4 regions of the Pectobacterium sp. HCp5_1 genome follow, and region 3 is predicted to be linked to each of the others. Evidence: predicted binding sites of a transcription regulator. Region 3 holds the regulator's gene; each other region holds the start of a gene.

What was found. The regulator PurR, encoded in region 3, represses purine synthesis genes. The targets are predictions, from matches to a motif close to CANGCAAACGTTTGCNTG.
Positions count from the first base shown of each region.
Region 1: a site for PurR is predicted at 1,632-1,649, ahead of guaB (IMP dehydrogenase). Genes of this name have one in related genera too.
Region 2: a site for PurR is predicted at 1,920-1,937, ahead of purE (5-(carboxyamino)imidazole ribonucleotide mutase). Genes of this name have one in related genera too.
Region 4: a site for PurR is predicted at 3,166-3,183, ahead of Q3A88_RS06665 (NCS2 family permease). Genes of this name have one in related genera too.

Region 1 covers NZ_JAUMIO010000011.1:18,064-22,873, reverse strand. The annotation lists gene xseA (exodeoxyribonuclease VII large subunit) at 145-1,539, opposite strand; gene guaB (IMP dehydrogenase) at 1,711-3,177, shown strand; gene guaA (glutamine-hydrolyzing GMP synthase) at 3,296-4,810, shown strand, end outside.
Region 2 covers NZ_JAUMIO010000002.1:232,938-237,747, reverse strand. The annotation lists gene purK (5-(carboxyamino)imidazole ribonucleotide synthase) at 240-1,310, opposite strand; gene purE (5-(carboxyamino)imidazole ribonucleotide mutase) at 1,307-1,816, opposite strand; gene lpxH (UDP-2,3-diacylglucosamine diphosphatase) at 1,995-2,717, opposite strand; gene ppiB (peptidylprolyl isomerase B) at 2,728-3,222, opposite strand; gene Q3A88_RS02620 (DoxX family protein) at 3,644-4,075, shown strand; gene cysS (cysteine--tRNA ligase) at 4,345-4,810, shown strand, end outside.
Region 3 covers NZ_JAUMIO010000004.1:208,338-213,147, forward strand. The annotation lists gene Q3A88_RS05095 (MATE family efflux transporter) at 1-134, opposite strand, end outside; gene Q3A88_RS05100 (riboflavin synthase) at 383-1,018, shown strand; gene cfa (cyclopropane fatty acyl phospholipid synthase) at 1,115-2,266, opposite strand; gene purR (HTH-type transcriptional repressor PurR) at 2,468-3,493, opposite strand; gene Q3A88_RS05115 (YnhF family membrane protein) at 3,883-3,972, shown strand; gene Q3A88_RS05120 (C40 family peptidase) at 4,189-4,810, opposite strand, start outside.
Region 4 covers NZ_JAUMIO010000006.1:70,138-74,947, forward strand. The annotation lists gene Q3A88_RS06660 (Na+/H+ antiporter) at 1-1,317, opposite strand, end outside; gene Q3A88_RS06665 (NCS2 family permease) at 1,596-2,951, opposite strand; gene Q3A88_RS06670 (hypothetical protein) at 3,363-3,779, shown strand; gene puuE (allantoinase PuuE) at 3,971-4,810, opposite strand, start outside.

The DNA.
Region 1 (4,810 bases), on a different contig from region 3:
CAGAGGCTGATAACCCGTGCGGTGAAAACGGTGAATATAAATTAGTGAGCAGGGAATGAGTATAGTTCAGATGCCGGGGGTAAGAATGGGGGATCGCCGTTGTTTTCGGACAAATCCCCATTCGCGCATTTTATGCCGATCGCGTTATTTTTGCGTCGGGGATGAGGATTTTCGCCGCTTTTTCGCGGAATTTTGATTCGGAGCCAGTGTCGTGACCTGGCTTTCTACCCAGCCGTCCTGCAAACGGGTTTTCAGCGTTTCGCCAGGGGAAATTTGCGCGACGTTTTTCAGCACTTTACCATCTGGGGCGGTGGTGACGTTATAGCCACGCGCCAGCGTCGCCAGTGGGCTAACGCCTTCCAGTCGCGAACAGGCGATGCCTAGCTTTTGCTTGTTCTGATTCAACTGACGTTCTACTGCGCTTTGCATCTGATAGCTCAACTGCTGTAAACGCTGCTGCGCACGATGAATGCGGGTTTGCGGCTGCTGTTGCATCAGGCGCTGTTGTAAGCGTTCACTTCGGCGTGAGGTCTGCCGAAGCTGCTGCTGCATGGCGTCATCCAACCGCTGACGCAGTTTAACCAGCTGTGCCTGCTGACGCGCCAGTCGCAGCTGCGGATGCTGCTGCTGTAAACGGTGGTGCAGACGGGTAAATTCCCGATTGCGTTGGGCAAGGTAATAGTCCATCGCCATTTCCAGACGCTGGCGCTGGGACTGTATCTGACGCAAGAGCTCCAGTTGGTTACGACTCACTAACTCGGCAGCGGCCGACGGCGTGGGTGCGCGCAGGTCACCGACGAAATCGGCGATGGTGACATCGGTCTCATGGCCGACGGCACTGACGATAGGAATGCAGCTGGCGAAGATGGCGCGGGCGACCCGTTCGTCATTAAAGCTCCACAGATCTTCCAGCGAACCGCCGCCGCGCCCGACGATTAATACGTCACACTCATCCCGCTGGTTAGCCAGCTCAATAGCGCGAACAATCTGTAGCGGCGCTTCCGCGCCTTGCACCGACGTGGGATACACGATCACCGGCAGCGACGGATCGCGGCGCTGCAACACCTGCAAAATATCGTGCAGGGCGGCACCGCTGGCTGACGTAATCACGCCGACCTGTTTGGCGGGAGAGGGCAGAACCTGCTTAAACTGCTGGTCGAACAGCCCTTCGGCAGCGAGGCGCTGCTTGAGCTGTTCAAACTGCTGCTGTAGCAGGCCATCGCCAGCGGGCTGCATGCTTTCCGCTAGTAGCTGATAGTCGCCGCGAGGTTCATATAGCGTGATGCTCGCCCGAATCAGCACTTGCTGACCGTTTTGCGGGCGGAACGTCACTCTGCGGTTGCTGGTGCGGAACATCGCACAGCGCACCTGCGCACGTTCGTCTTTCAGCGTGAAATACCAATGGCCGGATGAGGGCTGAGATAGGTTGGAGATTTCGCCGGAGAGCCAAATCTGGCCCATTTCCATTTCCAACAGTTGTCTAACCGTCTGATTCAGGCGGCTAACGGTAAAAATTGCAGAGGAGGGAAATTGAGACATTGTGAGCCAGATCAAATTTTAAAACAGTCACTTAATTGATCGATACTACCTACCTGAAAAAGGTAATCAAGCATTTTAGTAAAATAATGCTGGAGGCAACCGATTACGCTCTGTATAATGCCACGGCAATATTTTATCTATTCTTACATCCACCTTGGTGAGATATTGCCCATGCTACGTATCGCTAAAGAAGCACTGACGTTTGACGACGTCCTCCTGATTCCCGCTCATTCTACTGTTCTGCCTAACACTGCCGATCTGTCCACGCAGTTGACGAAAAACATTCGCCTGAATATCCCTATGCTGTCCGCAGCGATGGATACCGTTACCGAATCCGGTCTGGCCATTGCGCTGGCGCAGGAAGGCGGTCTGGGCTTTATTCACAAAAATATGTCCATTGAGCGTCAGGCTGAAGAAGTTAGCCGCGTGAAAAAACACGAAAGTGGCGTTGTGGTTGATCCACAAACCGTGACGCCAGAAACGACGCTGCGTGAAATGAAAGAGCTGACCGAGCGCAACGGCTTCGCTGGCTACCCAGTTGTGGCAAAAGACAACGAGCTGGTTGGTATCATCACCGGTCGTGACGTGCGTTTTGTTACCGATTTGGAAAAACCAGTTAGCGCATTCATGACGCCAAAAGAGCGTCTGGTCACCGTCAAAGAAGGCGAAGCGCGTGATGTCGTGCTGCAAAAAATGCACGAAAAACGCGTCGAAAAAGCGCTGGTGATCGACGACCAATTCCACCTGATCGGCATGATCACGGTAAAAGACTTCCAGAAAGCAGAACGTAAACCGAACGCGTGTAAAGACGAACACGGTCGCCTGCGCGTAGGCGCGGCGGTTGGCGCAGGTGCGGGTAACGAAGAGCGTGTTGATGCGCTGGTTGCCGCAGGCGTTGACGTCCTGCTGATCGACTCCTCACACGGCCATTCCGAAGGCGTATTGCAGCGCATTCGTGAAACACGTGCGAAATACCCGAACCTCGAAATCATCGGCGGCAACGTGGCAACGGGCGCAGGTGCAAAAGCGCTGGTTGAAGCGGGCGTTAGTGCAGTGAAAGTGGGTATCGGCCCTGGCTCTATCTGTACGACCCGTATCGTGACTGGCGTGGGCGTACCGCAGATTACGGCTATCTCTGATGCGGTTGAAGCGCTGGAAGGCACGGGCATTCCGGTCATCGCCGATGGCGGTATCCGCTTCTCAGGCGACATCGCTAAAGCCATCGCAGCTGGCGCGGCGTGTGTCATGGTCGGTTCCATGCTGGCGGGTACGGAAGAATCCCCAGGTGAAATCGAACTGTATCAGGGGCGTTCATTCAAATCTTATCGCGGCATGGGTTCACTGGGCGCAATGTCCAAAGGTTCATCAGACCGTTATTTCCAGACCGATAACGCCGCCGACAAACTGGTGCCGGAAGGTATCGAAGGCCGCGTAGCCTATAAAGGCCGCCTGAAAGAGATCGTTCACCAGCAGATGGGCGGCTTGCGCTCTTGCATGGGTCTGACCGGTTGCGCGACTATCGATGCACTGCGCACGCAGGCTGAGTTTGTACGCATCAGCGGCGCGGGCATTCAGGAAAGCCACGTTCACGACGTTACCATTACTAAAGAGTCACCGAACTACCGTATGGGTTCATAAGGTGATTTAACGCAATAAACCCTGTACTATTTCGCGCCGCTCTGCCTTTACATAAGGCGGAGCGGTTAGCTGGGTTTACTTTTCGCTTTTGTCTTTTGCTTTTTGGAACATGCTCCTCATGACTCAAAACATTCATCAACACCGCATTCTTATTCTGGATTTCGGCTCGCAGTACACGCAGCTGGTTGCTCGTCGCGTGCGTGAACTGGGCGTTTACTGTGAACTGTGGGCATGGGATGTCACGGAAGCACAGATTCGCGGGTTTAATCCGAACGGGATCATCCTGTCAGGCGGCCCGGAAAGCACCACCGAGTTTGGCAGCCCGCGTGCGCCAGAATACGTTTTCAATGCTGGCGTACCGGTACTGGGCGTGTGCTATGGCATGCAGACGATGGCGATGCAACTGGGTGGCCACGTTGAAGGTTCCAACGAGCGTGAGTTTGGTTATGCGCAGGTAGAAGTGAAAACGGATAGCGCGCTGGTGCGTGATATTCAGGATGCGTTGAGCGCCTCAGGCGCACCGCTGCTGGATGTCTGGATGAGCCACGGCGACAAAGTGACGGCCATCCCAGAAGGGTTTGAGACCGTTGCCAGCACCGATACCTGTCCGTTTGCCATCATGGCGAACGAAGAGAAGCGTTTTTACGGCGTGCAGTTCCACCCGGAAGTGACGCACACCCGCCAGGGTCAGCGCATGCTGGAGCGTTTTGTTCTTGATATCTGCCAGTGTGAAGCACTGTGGACGCCAGCCAAGATCATCGACGATGCGGTGAACCGTATTCGTGAGCAGGTAGGCAACGATCACGTGATTCTGGGTCTGTCTGGCGGCGTGGATTCTTCCGTTACCGCGATGCTGTTGCACCGTGCGATTGGCGATCGTCTGACCTGCGTGTTTGTCGATAACGGCCTGCTGCGCCTGAACGAAGCCGATCAGGTGCTGGAAATGTTCGGCGATCATTTCGGTCTGAACATTGTTCACGTAGCAGCGGAAAATCGCTTCCTGAGCGAGCTGGCGGGTGAAGATGAGCCGGAAGCCAAGCGCAAAATCATTGGTCGCGTGTTCGTTGAAGTGTTCGATGAAGAAGCCAGCAAGCAAACTGACGTGAAATGGCTGGCGCAAGGCACCATCTACCCAGACGTCATCGAATCTGCGGCTTCTGCGACGGGCAAAGCGCACGTGATCAAGTCACACCACAACGTGGGTGGCCTGCCGAAAGAGATGAAGCTGGGTCTGGTTGAGCCGCTGAAAGAGCTGTTCAAAGACGAAGTGCGTAAGATCGGTCTGGAACTGGGTCTGCCGTACAACATGCTGTACCGCCATCCGTTCCCGGGCCCGGGTCTGGGCGTGCGCGTACTGGGTGAAGTGAAGAAAGAGTACTGTGACCTGCTGCGTCGTGCGGATGCGATCTTCATCGAAGAATTGCACAAAGCCGACTTGTACAACAAAGTCAGTCAGGCCTTCACCGTCTTCCTGCCGGTTCGCTCCGTGGGCGTGATGGGCGATGGCCGTAAATACGATTGGGTTGTCGCGCTGCGCGCGGTAGAAACCATCGACTTTATGACCGCGCACTGGGCACACCTGCCATACGATTTCTTGGGCCGCGTCTCCAACCGCATCATCAACGAAGTCGAC
Region 2 (4,810 bases), on a different contig from region 3:
ATTTTAAATATTTTTAACGGCTCGTTATTGATACTTTATTTAATTTCCGAGTGATGAAAAATGAACAATAAATAAAATAAAGGGCAGATGAAATAATAAACGCAATTTTGCTGATGTCACGTGTAATGATGTTTTTTCTCTTTTGAGGACGTATCGATGGTGCGGTTCCTGCTGTTGCATCACATCAGATGAGAGCTACCCGGCAGATTGCAACCTGCCGGATAACGGTCACCGATCTGTCAGGCGGTGAGTTTTTCTTCTGCCCACGCCAGACCGCTGTGGTATTCCTCGGGTAATAGAGGTGCCAGCGATTGCAGCGTGCGTTGCAACTGTGCGGTGTCCGACGACGGTAGATTGAGGTGTCCAACTTTGCGACCAGGACGAACCTCTTTCTCATACCAGTGCAGATGTACCAGCGGCAGAGCCAGCCAGTCGATATTCACATCAGTGCCGATCAGATTGACCATCACCGACGGTGTTTCGACAACCGGTACCGGCAGCGGCAGATCCAGAATGGCGCGCAGATGCAGCTCAAACTGGCTGATGGACGCACCATTTTGCGTCCAATGTCCGCTATTGTGTACGCGTGGAGCCAGTTCGTTAATGAGCAGATGATCGCCGACGATAAAGCATTCCATCGCCATCACGCCCACATAACCCAGCGCATTCATGATTGCGGACAGCATCTGTTCAGCCTGCTGCTGCAACTGCGGATCGGGTTGAGGGAAAGCCACGCTGGTGCGCAGAATACCATCCTGATGCAGGTTGTGAGTGAGCGGGTAGAACACACATTTGCCGTGCGTATTGCGGGCACCCACCAGCGAGACTTCGCCGGAAAAGTTAATGCCTTGCTCAACGATACATTCGCCGTAGCAGTCAGCGGGCAGTGTTTGCTGTTCGCCATCGCGCAAGCGCCACTGTCCACGACCGTCGTAACCGCCGACGCGACGTTTAACGATCGCTAATTCACCCAATGAGGCGAAGACGTGTGGCCATTCATCGGCGCTCGCCAGCAGTTGCCACGGGGCGGTTGCCAGATTCAACGAGTCCAGCAGTTGCTTTTGCGTCAGGCGATCGGCCAGACGTGGGAAAATATCGCGGTTTGCAAACGCCGTGTGCTCAGCCAACTCGCGGGTGAGGGCGGTTTCCGGCCAGCGTTCGATCTCGGCGGTAATGACGCTGTTATGAAACGGAACCGACTCCGGCTCTGCATCCAGACCCACTGGGTAAACCGCAATACCTAGCGGTTCACCAGCCTGACGCAGCATTCTGCCCAACTGACCATTGCCTAATACGCAGACCGGTTTCATGCCTCCTCCCGCGGATCGGGATGAGAGAGCACATCATCGGTTTGCGCCTGACGCCAGTCTGCCAGTCGGGTGGCGATGCCATTGTCATGCAGGGCGAGAATTTGTGCGGCCAGCAGGGCTGCATTCGCTGCGCCCGCTTTGCCAATGGCCAACGTGCCGACCGGAATACCGCGAGGCATTTGGACGATGGAATACAGGCTGTCTACACCGCTCAGCGTTGAGCTTTGTACCGGCACGCCAAGCACGGGAACCAGCGTTTTCGCTGCCAACATACCCGGCAGGTGTGCTGCGCCGCCTGCGCCCGCGATAATCACATCAAAACCGTTCTGTGCCGCTTGCTCAGCAAAGCTGAACAGCTTATCCGGCGTCCGGTGTGCGGAAACGACTTCGGTATGAAAAGGAATGTTCAGCGTGGTGAGGATTTCCGCAGCAAACTGCATGGTGGCCCAGTCACTCTTTGAACCCATGACGATGGCAATTTTAGCCGGGGCAACGTTGGATGACATGCCTGTAACGCTCCTGTGATTGTACGTGTTCGTGACGCGTTCGCGTCGGCCAGACAGGGAGGGTCTGGCGTTGAGGGCGTAGAGCATATCACGCCATTATGGCGAGGAAAACGGTTGCGTATGCGGAAATGCTGGGGGAATAAGGTGAGAGACCGTTAAGTCAATGTCAGGAAACGCATTAAAATGGGAAGGAAATCAGTTCGATATTTTGTGGTGTGACCTTAATCATCGACCCTTCTTCATGCCAGGCACCCAGAACGGCACGACGACCAGAAGATTCGCCGAGATCGACCTGATGAATAGCCGGCCGGTGCGTGTGGCCGTGGATCATCGTCTTCACCTGATAATGCCGTAAGCGTTCAAGTACGGCGTCGTGATTGACATCCATAATCTGCTGCGACTTTTTCTGGTTTTCGTGCTGGCTGGTTGCCCGCATCTTCGCCGCAATTTTCATCCGTAATGACAGTGGTAATAGCAGGAAGAGTCGCTGAATGAATGGGTTGTGTACCCGACGGCGGAATTGCTGGTAATGCTGATCGTCAGTGCACAGGGTATCGCCATGCAGAATGAGGATCTTCTGGCCGTAGAGATCGAGCGCCGTTTCCGTCGGCAGCAGCGTTATTCCGCTTTGTTGGGCGAAACGCTTACCGATCAGGAAATCACGGTTGCCGTGGACGAAATAGCAGGGAACGCCGCGCTGATGTAAGGCATGCAGTTCCTCGGCGACAGTCGCATGCAATGGCTGGGGATCGTCGTCACCAATCCAGGCATCGAACAGATCGCCAAGAATGTACAGCGCATCGGCATGAATCGCATCATGGCGTAAAAAACGCAGAAAACCGGCGGTAATCGCCGGTTCATGAACACTTAAATGCAGATCGGCAATGAACAGCGTTGCCATGCAGGTCAGATTATTCGCTAACCGTTACGTGGGTAATCACCACGTCTTCTTTCGGTACGTCCTGATGCATGCCGCTGCGGCCGGTAGCCACGCCTTTGATTTTATCAACGACGTCCATGCCTTCGGTGACTTCAGCGAATACGCAGTAGCCCCAGCCATCGGCACGCTCTGAACGGAAGTTCAGGAAGTCGTTATCAACGAGGTTGATAAAGAACTGTGCAGTTGCAGAGTGCGGATCGTTGGTACGTGCCATCGCCAGCGTGCCACGGGTATTTTTCAGGCCGTTGTTGGCTTCATTTTTGATTGTCGCATTGGTTTCTTTCTGATCCATGCCGGGAGCGAAGCCGCCGCCCTGAATCATAAAACCATTAATCACGCGGTGAAAAATCGTGTTGTCATAAAAACCGCTGCGACAGTAGTTCAGGAAGTTTTCTACGGTAACCGGCGCTTTGTCTGCAAACGTATTAATAACGATATCGCCGTGGTTGGTATGAAGCGTAATCATAATAATGAACCCTAGATAGCCTTAGTGATTAAGAGTGCTGTTCACTAAAGGCGGTGAACAACAAGAGCGCTGTTATAGCATAACTGGTCGATTGAGTCAGTACTTCGCGCTTACTGCACCGCTGTTGGCGGTTGGATGGATGAGAAAATCGTATAAAAAGGTTTACTACTCTGATTTTGGTAGGCCTCAAATAATATGTGCGCTTAAGAATAGTGCGCAATAAGGTGTTAATCAGGCAATAGGGACTTTTAAAAACAAATAAATTGATCAAAAATTCAAATAATAGTTAATTAATTTGAATGAGATTTTTGTTGCCCCAGATCAATGTTTTGCGTAATCAACGTGTTCTTTTTTTATGGCTCAGATTAATCTGAGAGTAATTCTTATTCTTCATAAATAACTCTAAAGAGATAGGTGAACTATGCTGGGTATTCTGGATAGTGTTAATCGTTTATTAGACAAACCGGATTTTGGCAAACTGTTTTTGCGCGTATCTTTCAGCATTTTGATGCTGTTTCACGGCTGGCATAAGGTACACGGTGGAATCGGTGCCATTGAAGGCATGCTGACCTCGGCAGGACTCCCTGCTTTTGTTGGTTACGGTGTCTATGTTGGAGAAGTCATCACCCCGATTCTGATGATTCTCGGGATTCTTACACGTCCTTCTGCGCTGATCTTCTCCTTTACCATGGTCGTCGCAACCTTACTGGTTCACCCTGAAGGTTTTGTCACGCTGGCCAAAACCGGTGCCTGGGGTGTTGAAGGCACGGCGGTGTTCTTCTTTGCGGGTATCGCGATTGCCCTGCTCGGTAGCGGAAAATATTCTGTGATGTCCAATCCGCGCTGGCGTTAATGGTTTTTTGTCGGCGGATTGCTTTTGTCAGTCACCGCCAATGATGTGAAATGGCCCGGATTTTCCGGGCCATTTCATTTTTATCCTTTCTCGCTGATTCCCTCTTCTTATTAACCTTGCAATACAGTAGGGTTCAGGTTTCAATACGCCGTTGGGTGTCAACCCTAAATGCATTGATGTTACTGACGCTAACTGCGGCTGTGAAAACCATTTCTTTGAAACCATTTTTTTGTGAAAACCATTTTTTATAAAAACACTGGAACGCCCTGATGCTAAAGATTTTTAATACGCTGAGTCGCCAAAAAGAGGAATTTAAACCTATCCACGCCGGTCAGGTGGGAATGTATGTGTGTGGCATCACCGTTTATGACCTGTGTCATATCGGTCACGGGCGTACTTTCGTGGCGTTTGATGTGGTGGCGCGGTATTTACGGTATCTGGGATATTCACTGAAATATGTGCGTAATGTCACCGATATTGACGACAAAATTATTAAACGTGCGATCGAGAATGGGGAAACCAGTGACCAACTGACGACCCGCATGATCGCAGAGATGCACGCCGATTTTGATGCATTGAATATTCTGCGTCCGGATGCCGAGCCGCGTGCGACGCACCATATTGCCGACATCATCGAAATGGTGGAAACGCTGATTGCCCGTCGCCACGCCTATGTCGCGAGTAATGGCGATGTGATGTTCTCCGTTGATACCGCGCCTGGCTACGGTGTGCTGT
Region 3 (4,810 bases):
GCCATATCGGTGGCGCTATAAGCACCGGCCATGACGGTGTCAACCACACCCATCGACGTTTGGGACACTTGCGCAATAATGACAGGAACAGCAAGCGCCGATAATTTACGCGCTTCTGTCAGATACTGTTGCACGGATACCTTCCTTGAATGACTTAATTTTGCTAGCGGGATGAATAATCTGGATATGAAAAACGTCAAGAATAAAACGAGAACGTTATTGTAACGACTTAATAAAAGTAAACCAGCTTGAAAGAGAATATATTCTTTTTGTTACGCTGCGGTTTCGATAACGTCTGACGTACCGTATTCCGGTTTGGTTTTCCGCGGAATATCGGGCACACTGCACAACGTCATTTCTTTGTTTTTAAGAGGCAAACCGCATGTTTACCGGTATTGTTCAGGGCACCGCGCCGGTGGTGTCGATTGAAGAAAAATCCAACTTTCGCACGCACGTTGTCCAACTCCCGCCCGACCTGTTGCCAGGACTCGTGCCCGGCGCTTCGGTGGCGCACAATGGTTGCTGCCTGACGGTAACCGCCATTGACGGCGATCGTGTCAGTTTTGATCTCATGAAGGAAACGCTGCGGTTAACGAATCTGGGCGATATTCACGAAGGTGATGTCGTGAATATTGAGCGAGCCGCGAAATTCGGTGATGAGATCGGTGGGCACGTCATGTCGGGCCACATCATGTGTACGGCGGAAGTGGTTAAGATTCAGGTTTCAGAGAATAACCATCAAATTTGGTTCCGTCTGGCAGATGAAGCGCTGATGAAATACGTGCTGCATAAAGGCTTCGTTGGGATTGATGGCATCAGCCTAACGGTAGGAGAAGTGACCCGTGGACGTTTCTGCGTGCATTTAATTCCAGAAACGCTGAACCGCACCACGCTGGGGCAGAAGCGTCTGGGAAATCGGATTAATATCGAAATCGACCCGCAGACACAGGCCGTGGTCGATACGGTCGAGCGTGTTTTAGCTAGCAAGCAGGCGAGCGAGCTCGGCAAGGAAGAGTAATTCCTACGTTGCACATTCTGGTAAACCGGACGGCGTTGCTACCGTCCGGTTTCTCTTTTCAGTCAGCACACGACTTTCTGTCAACACACAATGCTGTCAGCGCGCAACGCGCAATCCACCGTCGACCCCATCCGTGCTGAACAAGACCTGCCAGAGCTGAAGTTTCCTTGCTCTGAAAGCCCCTGCACAAAAGTTAAGATAGTAGCTGAACATCCGGCGGAAGCGGGCCGTGTAGCGTGTGGAAAGTCGTGGCCAGTTCTGCTGAAAGCGAGCGTGCCAGGCCATTAAGGTACGATCGTAATCAGCACCGAAATTATGCCAGTCTTCCATCACCATGTAAGGCTCACTTGCCTGCGCAATATGCTGTATGGAGGGAATACAGCCGTTGGGGAAGATGTATTTATGAATCCAGGGATCAATGTGCGGATTGGTCTTATTGGCCCCGATGGTATGTAGCAGAAACAGTCCATCGGGTTTTAGATTACGCCGCACGACGCGGAAATAATTGTCATAGTTGCGTGGCCCGACGTGTTCAAACATACCAACTGACACCACGCGATCGAATTGCCGATCGAGATCGCGGTAATCCTGTAGTTCAATGGTGACGTTCAGATCCTGACAACGTCGCTGCGCCAGCACCTGTTGTTCTCTGGAAATAGTGATGCCGTACACTGAAACGCCGTAGTGGCGTGCCGCGAATTCGGCCAGTCCGCCCCAGCCACAGCCGATATCCAGCAGCGTCATCCCTGATGTTAACTGGAGCTTTTCGCAGATCATGGCGAGTTTATCTTCCTGCGCCTGTTCCAGCGTCTGTGCCTGTTTCCAATAGGCGCAGGAGTATTGCATATAGGGATCCAGCATCAGGGTAAAGAGGTCGTTACCTAAATCGTAATGCGCTTTACCGACAACCTGAGCACGTTGGCGGGATTGTAAATTTGTGACGCGGGAGAGGGCGACGCGCGTCAGGTCGTGCAGACGGCGGGGCAGCCTGGCATCCAACCCCGCACGCAGGACGCGATGGGAAAACATATCCAGCCGTTCACACTCCCACCATTCATCCATGTAGCTTTCTCCCAGCCCCAGCGATCCCTCACGTAGGATGCGTTTAAAGAAATTGGGGTTGGTCACGCGGATGTCAAAAGGGCGAGTGCCGTTGATGGTGATATCCGCGCTGGCCAGCATGTCTTGCACGATGTGGAACCAGGGCGCGGTATTAGGATCCCATTCTTCTGTATAAGGTAAACCCATCATGTCTCCTTAACTTTATGTAAAAGTATCGTAAAACACATCAGGACAACACTTATCGCAGCCGAGGTATCGGCTGTCACCAGAGAAAATGAAACACGGTATTAAATTTAAAACTGCTTCAACCAGCATACAAGAGAATTGGCTGAAGCAGAGAGGAGAAGCAGTAGGAATAAGAAAATCGTCTGTACAGAATGGCTGCGGCTAGCGGCGATAGTCGAGGTAAGGGCCGTCTGCAACCGAGCGGCGTTCAATCAACGTCGGGTGCACTTCAATGACGTGTGCATCTTCCCGCTTACTGGTAATGCGATCCAGCAGCATCGCGAAAGCGGACTGACCCAGACGCTCCTTTGGCTGGTGGATGGTGGTCAGCGCAGGCGTAAAGAAACGCGCGTGGCGCACGTTGTCATAACCGATCACCGAAATATCCTGCGGCACACGCAGACCCAGTTCGTCAGCCGCACAGATAGCCCCCATCGCCATAATATCGCCGCCGCAGAATACGGCCGTTGGACGCTGTTTCTGTGCGAGGATCTGATGCATGGCTTTGTAGCCGGATTCCGGTTCGAAATCGCCCCGAACTACCCATTCGTCGCGTACGGTGATGTCGGCTTCCTTCAATGCTTTCAAAAAGCCGAGGTAGCGCCCGCTGCCGGTGTTGCGTTCTTGAGTGCCGGGGATGGCACCGATATCCCGATGGCCGCGTTCAATCAGGTAGCGACCTGCCATATAACCGCCTTCAAAGGCGTTATCGATAATCGTATCGGTAAAATCGCTGTGCATCTGTCCCCAGTCCATCACGACCATCGGAATGCTGCGATAATCTTCCAACATCGACAACAGCTCTGGTGGGTATTCAGCGCACATTACCAGCAGGCCATCGACGCGTTTTTGCGCCAGCATGGAAAGATAGGCGCGCTGTTTGCCGATGTCGTTATGCGAATTACACAGCACCAGCGTGTAGCCTTTGGCATAGCAGCTGTTTTCAACGGCTTCAATGATTTCGGCGAAATAGGGGGCTTCGCTGGATGTGGCCAGCAAACCGATAGATTTAGTGTGATTAACTTTGAGGCTGCGGGCGACGGCGCTGGGCGAATAGTGCAATTCTTTAATTGCCGCCCTGACGGCTGCCTTAGTCTCTTCGGCGACGAAACGTGTTTTATTGATCACGTGCGATACGGTTGTGGTGGAAACGCCAGCACGTTTTGCCACATCTTTAATCGTTGCCATCTAAAAATGACTCCTGAACTTACCTGTTACAGACGTAAGTATATTGTTAATCGTTTGCCTACGTTTAATGTTCTTCTTCTAAGCTAAAAAACAGGATTTCAGAAGGAGAATGCCGAATGTTATACCGAAGGGATCTGGGTTGACGTTTTTCGACTGATACGCAGCGCTTTCATAAACAGCGGATTGTGTCCGATTTATCATGAAAGTGAAAGGGCTAATTTATACTATTAGTGATGCATTCGTCCGAGATTTTTCGCTACAATTATGAAAGAATCGTAATAACCCTATTATTTGTGGCTTTTACTACCTAAACGGGTTTGGCTGTGAACGGTGGTGTCTTTTCAGATGAAGCTTTCAGATAAAATTCGTTCGTTAATAAGGAGTAATTCATGGATACAGATCTGAAGATGTCTTTGCTGACAACTGTTGGCTCGTTGGCTGTGATCATCGCGTTTAGTTTTATTGCGGTGCTGAACTAACCGAACGGTGCCTCTGGGCGGGTTAGGTATTCAGACACGTTGATGTTACATAAAACGTGTCTGAATCGCTTTATACCCGTCATATTTCAAGTTGCATGTGCGTTGGCTTCGTTCACTCACCCGAATCACTTACTTGAGTAAGTTCATCGGGATTCCTTCGCTTGCCGCCTTCCTGAAACTCGAATTATTTAGGGTATACCAGATATAACCTGTCTCTTAACGAATCGTCTGCGGTGTCACCACGCGACGTGCGCCAACGTAGTGTTCCTGCCAATAATCTTCACTCAGCTTGCTGATACGAATATCTGAGCCTGTACGCGGCGACTGAATAAATTTTCCTTCACCCAGATAAACCCCGACGTGATCGGCTGCGCCACGATTATTGATGCGGAAGAAGACCAGATCGCCACTTTCCAGCTCGCTCTTTTTAATCGGAGCGGCGTCACGCAGGTGATACATTTCGTTTGCGGTGCGTGGAATTTGGATCTTAACGACATCTTTGTAGGCGTAATAAACCAGTCCGCTACAGTCGAATCCGGTAAAGGGAGACGAACCGCCCCAGTGATAAGGCTTACCTATCTGGCTCATCAACTTATTCATTGCGGTCGTTTTGGCATGCTGATAGCGTTTTTTATGTGCTGCACTTAGCGCCATTCCTTTTTCTGTCGGCGCTGGATTTTTATCCGCTTTCCCCTTGAGTGCGCTCTTCTTCAGTCCGGTTTTGACTCTGGCTTGTGCGGTGGTTTGTTTCTCTTCTTCAGGCTTCAGCTTTTTAAGATTTTTTTTCACGAGCGCGGGCGTGCTGCTTTGCGTCCGTGACAGCTTTTTTTCTGTCACT
Region 4 (4,810 bases), on a different contig from region 3:
GCGCGCCATGCGGATTTCTTTGGCATGCGCGGCCTTGTCCGCGACCACCACACCACGCAACAGAAACGGCAACGCCAGCACGCCACACAGTAGAGAAAACAAAATGACGCCCGTAGCGATAAGCACCAGTTGATAGCGTGACGGGAATGCGGTGCCGTCCGTCAGCAGCAGCGGAATAGATAGCACACCCGCTAGCGTAATCGCCCCTCGCACGCCAGCAAAGGACGCGATCCACAGCTCCCGCGTGGAAAATTCGGCAAAGATCATCGGGCGCTTTTTCTGGATGTGTGTGCTGTATGTTTTCATCACCCACAGCCAACAGAAACGCAGCAGCAGCAAAGCACCATAGATAATCACGATATCGGTAAACAGCATCCAGGTTTCAATCGTTGGGTCCAACTCCGCCTGCGTCACCGAGGTTTCCAGAATGCCCGGCAATTGCAGGCCCAACATGATGAACACCATGCCGTTAAACACGAACTCCAACATCGACCACACGCCGTTCGCACGCAGCCGCATTGTCAGCGGTGCGCTACGAATGACGCCCGATTGACCCATCGTCATCCCCGCGGCTACCGCGGCCAGAATGCCCGACACACCGATGTGTTCGGCAATCAGATACGAGGCGAAAGGTAGCAGCAACAGCAGCACAATCTGCGTTGCGGCATCATCACCGCTCCAGCGGCTGATAGCGCGCAGCGATTTACCGAATAGCCAGGTCACGCCGACGCCCGCCAGCAGCCCGCCCAGCGCAACCTGCATGAATTCCAGCGTCGCACCGGAAACCGTAAACACCATCGTGCCCATCGCAATCGCGACAGCAAATTTCAGCGACACCAGACCGGACGCATCGTTCATCAGCGCTTCGCCCTGCAAAATGCCCATCAGCTTTTTCGGAATACGATCTTCACCCACGATACCAGACAGCGCGACGGCATCCGTTGGCGACAGCACGGCGGCCAGCGCGAAGGCCGCAATCAGCGGCATGCCCGGCACCATCCAGTAGATGAAATAGCCGATGCCCACCACGGTAATCAGGACCAGAACCAGCGCCAGACCAATAATTTCTCGACCGTGTCTCAGGAACTCACGCGTCGGCGTTTTCCAGCCGTCGGCAAACAGCAGCGGCGGAATGAAGAGCACCATAAACAGCTCGGGATTGAAATCAACGTGCAAACCAAAATGGGGCCAGGCAAGGATGGCACCAAGCGCGATTTGCATTAAAGGCAGAGGGATTTGAAAAGGTAAAATGCGGGTAATCACCCCAGACAGAGATACAACCAGGGTCAAAATAAGAATCGTAAAAAATATTTCCATGCTTTCCTTAGACGTACTCCTAAATCAAAAAATTCTGCCTGCTAGCGAGCAGACTGCTCTTCCATATTTAACGCATTTAGCTCGGTATGAAAATGGATTTCTGGTCGAAATCAAAATTAATAACAATATTGATTATCACACAAGTAACATCAACCCAACGCCAATAAAAAGACACATAAAATCGCATTTAGCGTGGGAAATGATAAGAAGGGAAGGAGGAAGGAAAGACGAGGAATGACAGACCTTCTGGACGGCACCAGAAGGTCTATTGGAAAGAATTACAGCGCCCAGCCGCCAGCGTAGAACACCACCAGCGCGACAGCAATCACCACGGTGCCGATGTTCAGTTTACGCCATTCGCCGGAGAAGATGCGGCCTAATACCAGCGCGCCAAAGCCCAGCATGATACCGGTCACGATGTTACAGGTCAGCACGATGAATACGGCACAGACCAAACCGGACATGGCATCGACGAAGTCATCAAAGTTCAGTTTGGAGACGTTGCCCAGCATCAGCAGGCCGACGTACATCAGCGCGGGTGCGGTGGCATAGCCAGGCACCAGATACGCTAACGGAGACACAAACAGCAGCAGCAGGAACAGGACGCCGACAACGGTTGCCGTTAAGCCTGTTTTACCACCGGCTGCCGTACCCGCTGCGGATTCGATGTAAACCGCTGCCGGAGACGTCCCGACCAGGCTGGAGAAAATGCTGCTCACGGAGTCTGCGGTCAGGGCTTTACCACCGTTGATGATTTGTCCGTCTTTATCCAGCAGATTAGCCTGTCCGGCTACCGCGCGGATCGTACCCGTGGCATCGAACACGGCGGTCATCACCAGCGCCAGCACGCTCGGCAGAACCATCGGCTGCAATGCGCCCATGATATCCAGACTGAAGATCAGCGACGAACCGTCAGCCGCCGTCAGGCTTGGCAGCGCAAAGAAGCCAGCGTATTTTACATTCGGGTCAAAAATCAGCCCCAGAATAGAGATCGCGATGATAACCAGCAGAATACCACCCGGTACGCGACGCTTCTCTAAACCGATAGTCGCTGCCAGCCCCAGCAGGGACATAATGACAGGGAAAGAAGTGAAATCACCCAGCGCGACTGGCAGGCCGTCAATCGGGTTTTTTACCACCAGACCGACACCGTTGGCGGCAATAATCAGCAGGAACAGACCGATACCAATCCCCGTACCATGCGCCACACCTATCGGCAGGTTACGCAAGATCCAGGAGCGGATGCCTGTGACGGAAATGATGGTGAACAGCACACCCATCAGGAAGATCGCTCCCAGCGCCACAGGAATGCTGATTTGTTGCCCCAGCACCAGACTGAACGCGGTGAATGCCGTCAGCGAAATCGCACAGCCAATCGCCATTGGCAGATTGGCCCACAATCCCATCAGCAGCGATCCCAGCCCGGCAACCAGACAGGTTGCAACGAACACGGCTGCCGGCGGGAAGCCGGCCTTGCCCAGCATACTCGGCACCACAATCACGGAGTAAACCATCGCCAGGAACGTCGTCAGGCCAGCTAACACTTCCTGACGCACGTTACTGCCGCGCTGTGTAATTTTGAAAAAAGCATCAAGCGAGCCTTGTGAGCCTGCCTGACGGGTGGTGTTTGACATGGTGGTATCCCCTGAAATGCCATTATTATTTAAGATCGATTCTGACGGTTCCCGCGGCCTTGCTCCGCGAATGCACCAGCATCGCTGGCGCATCATGAACCGTATATACCCGTCATTCTTCAAGCTGCACGTGTGTTGGCTGCGTTCAGTCACCCGAATCACTTACTCAAGTAAGCTCATCGGGATTAAATGAGAGACATCCTGTCTCTCACCGAAGGCCAGCCTTTGGCTGGTCAAATTCGTTCCCGACGAATTTGTCCCTCGCTTGCCGCCTTCCTGCAACTCGAATTATTTAGGCTATAGCCCCGCACGCAAACGATTAACTCGCTGGATGCAAAGCTGGAAAACGTTGCTATATCAAGACACTGCTGTATCAAAAACAGGCTGAGCTAAAACAAGCTGGATAAGACGGTGTCAGGCAATGTGAAGCGCGTGATTATCCCGCTTCACCCGCGCTTATTTCAACTGCTAATCGAGACAATTTACCTATCTCACGTCATCTGTCCGATAACGAAGCGCACAGCCAGTACAGGTAATGCTCAATCAGGCCACTCGCTGAAAATGGGTCAGTATGAAGAAAAAGCAGAAAGGGTTCTTAGACGGAAATCAAAACAGCGGTTTACTCCTCACAAACTGATCGTTCATTTTTTTGTGATTCGCATCACAAAAAAGTTGACCACCCGTATCAGTGCGAGTATTCTTAAAAACGTGAACAGCATCACAGAAAACAAATCAACTAACAACGAGGAAATGACCATGAAACTGCTGAACAAAATCATCGCTATGTTTGAAAACATCAACATCAACTTTGGTACTTTCAACCAATAATTATTTAAGAATCGTGGGGATAAAAAAGATGCGCGTTGTCCGCAAAATCAATCAAATATTAAAAGCGTTGGGCAAAACCTATCGCGGTGTTAACCCCCACGCTATCTTCCGTTAATCGTACTCAAGTACGTTAACCACCCTAAAATGGCTGCCATCCGGTAGCCATTTTTGTTTCCGGTATTCTCTGAGTTTCACGGCGCGACATACGGATGATGCTGACGCCAATGCTCGGCGATATCCTGACGGCGGCAAATCCATACTCGCTCATGCTGTTGAACGTAATCCAGAAAACGCTGTAACGCCCGAAAACGGCCTGGCCGCCCTAGCAAACGACAGTGCATCCCGATGGATAGCATTTTAGGTGCAGTTTCACCTTCCTCGTAGAGCACATCAAAGCTGTCTTTCAGATAGGTGAAAAACTGATCTCCGCTGTTAAACCCCTGTGGTGAGGCAAAACGCATATCATTAGTCTCCAGCGTATATGGCACGATCAGATGCGGCTGCACCTCACCATTGCTTTTTTTGACCGGCATCCAGAATGGTAGATCGTCACCGTAGTAGTCGCTGTCGTACCAAAAGTTCCCACTATCGACGACCAACTGGCGGGTATTGGGACTGTCGCGGCCGGTATACCAGCCAAGCGGAGCCTGACCAAATAACGTCGTCAGCACAGTAATGGCTTTATGCATGTGCTCGCGTTCAGCGTCGATATCCATATGCTGGTAATGAATCCAGCGCCAACCGTGGCTCACCACATCATAGTTAGCCGATTTGATCGCCTCGACCACCGCGGGGTTGCGCGCCAATGCCATTGCCACACCGAATACCGTCAACGGCAACCCGCGACGCTGAAACTCATTATGGATACGCCAAAAACCGGCACGTGATCCATATTCATACAGCGAATCCATCGACATATGACGATCGGTATAACTCGCCGCACCAATAATATCGGACAGAAATTGCTCGGATCCGGCGTCACCATGTAAGACGTTATTTTCCGCACCTTCCTCGTAGTTCAATACAAACTG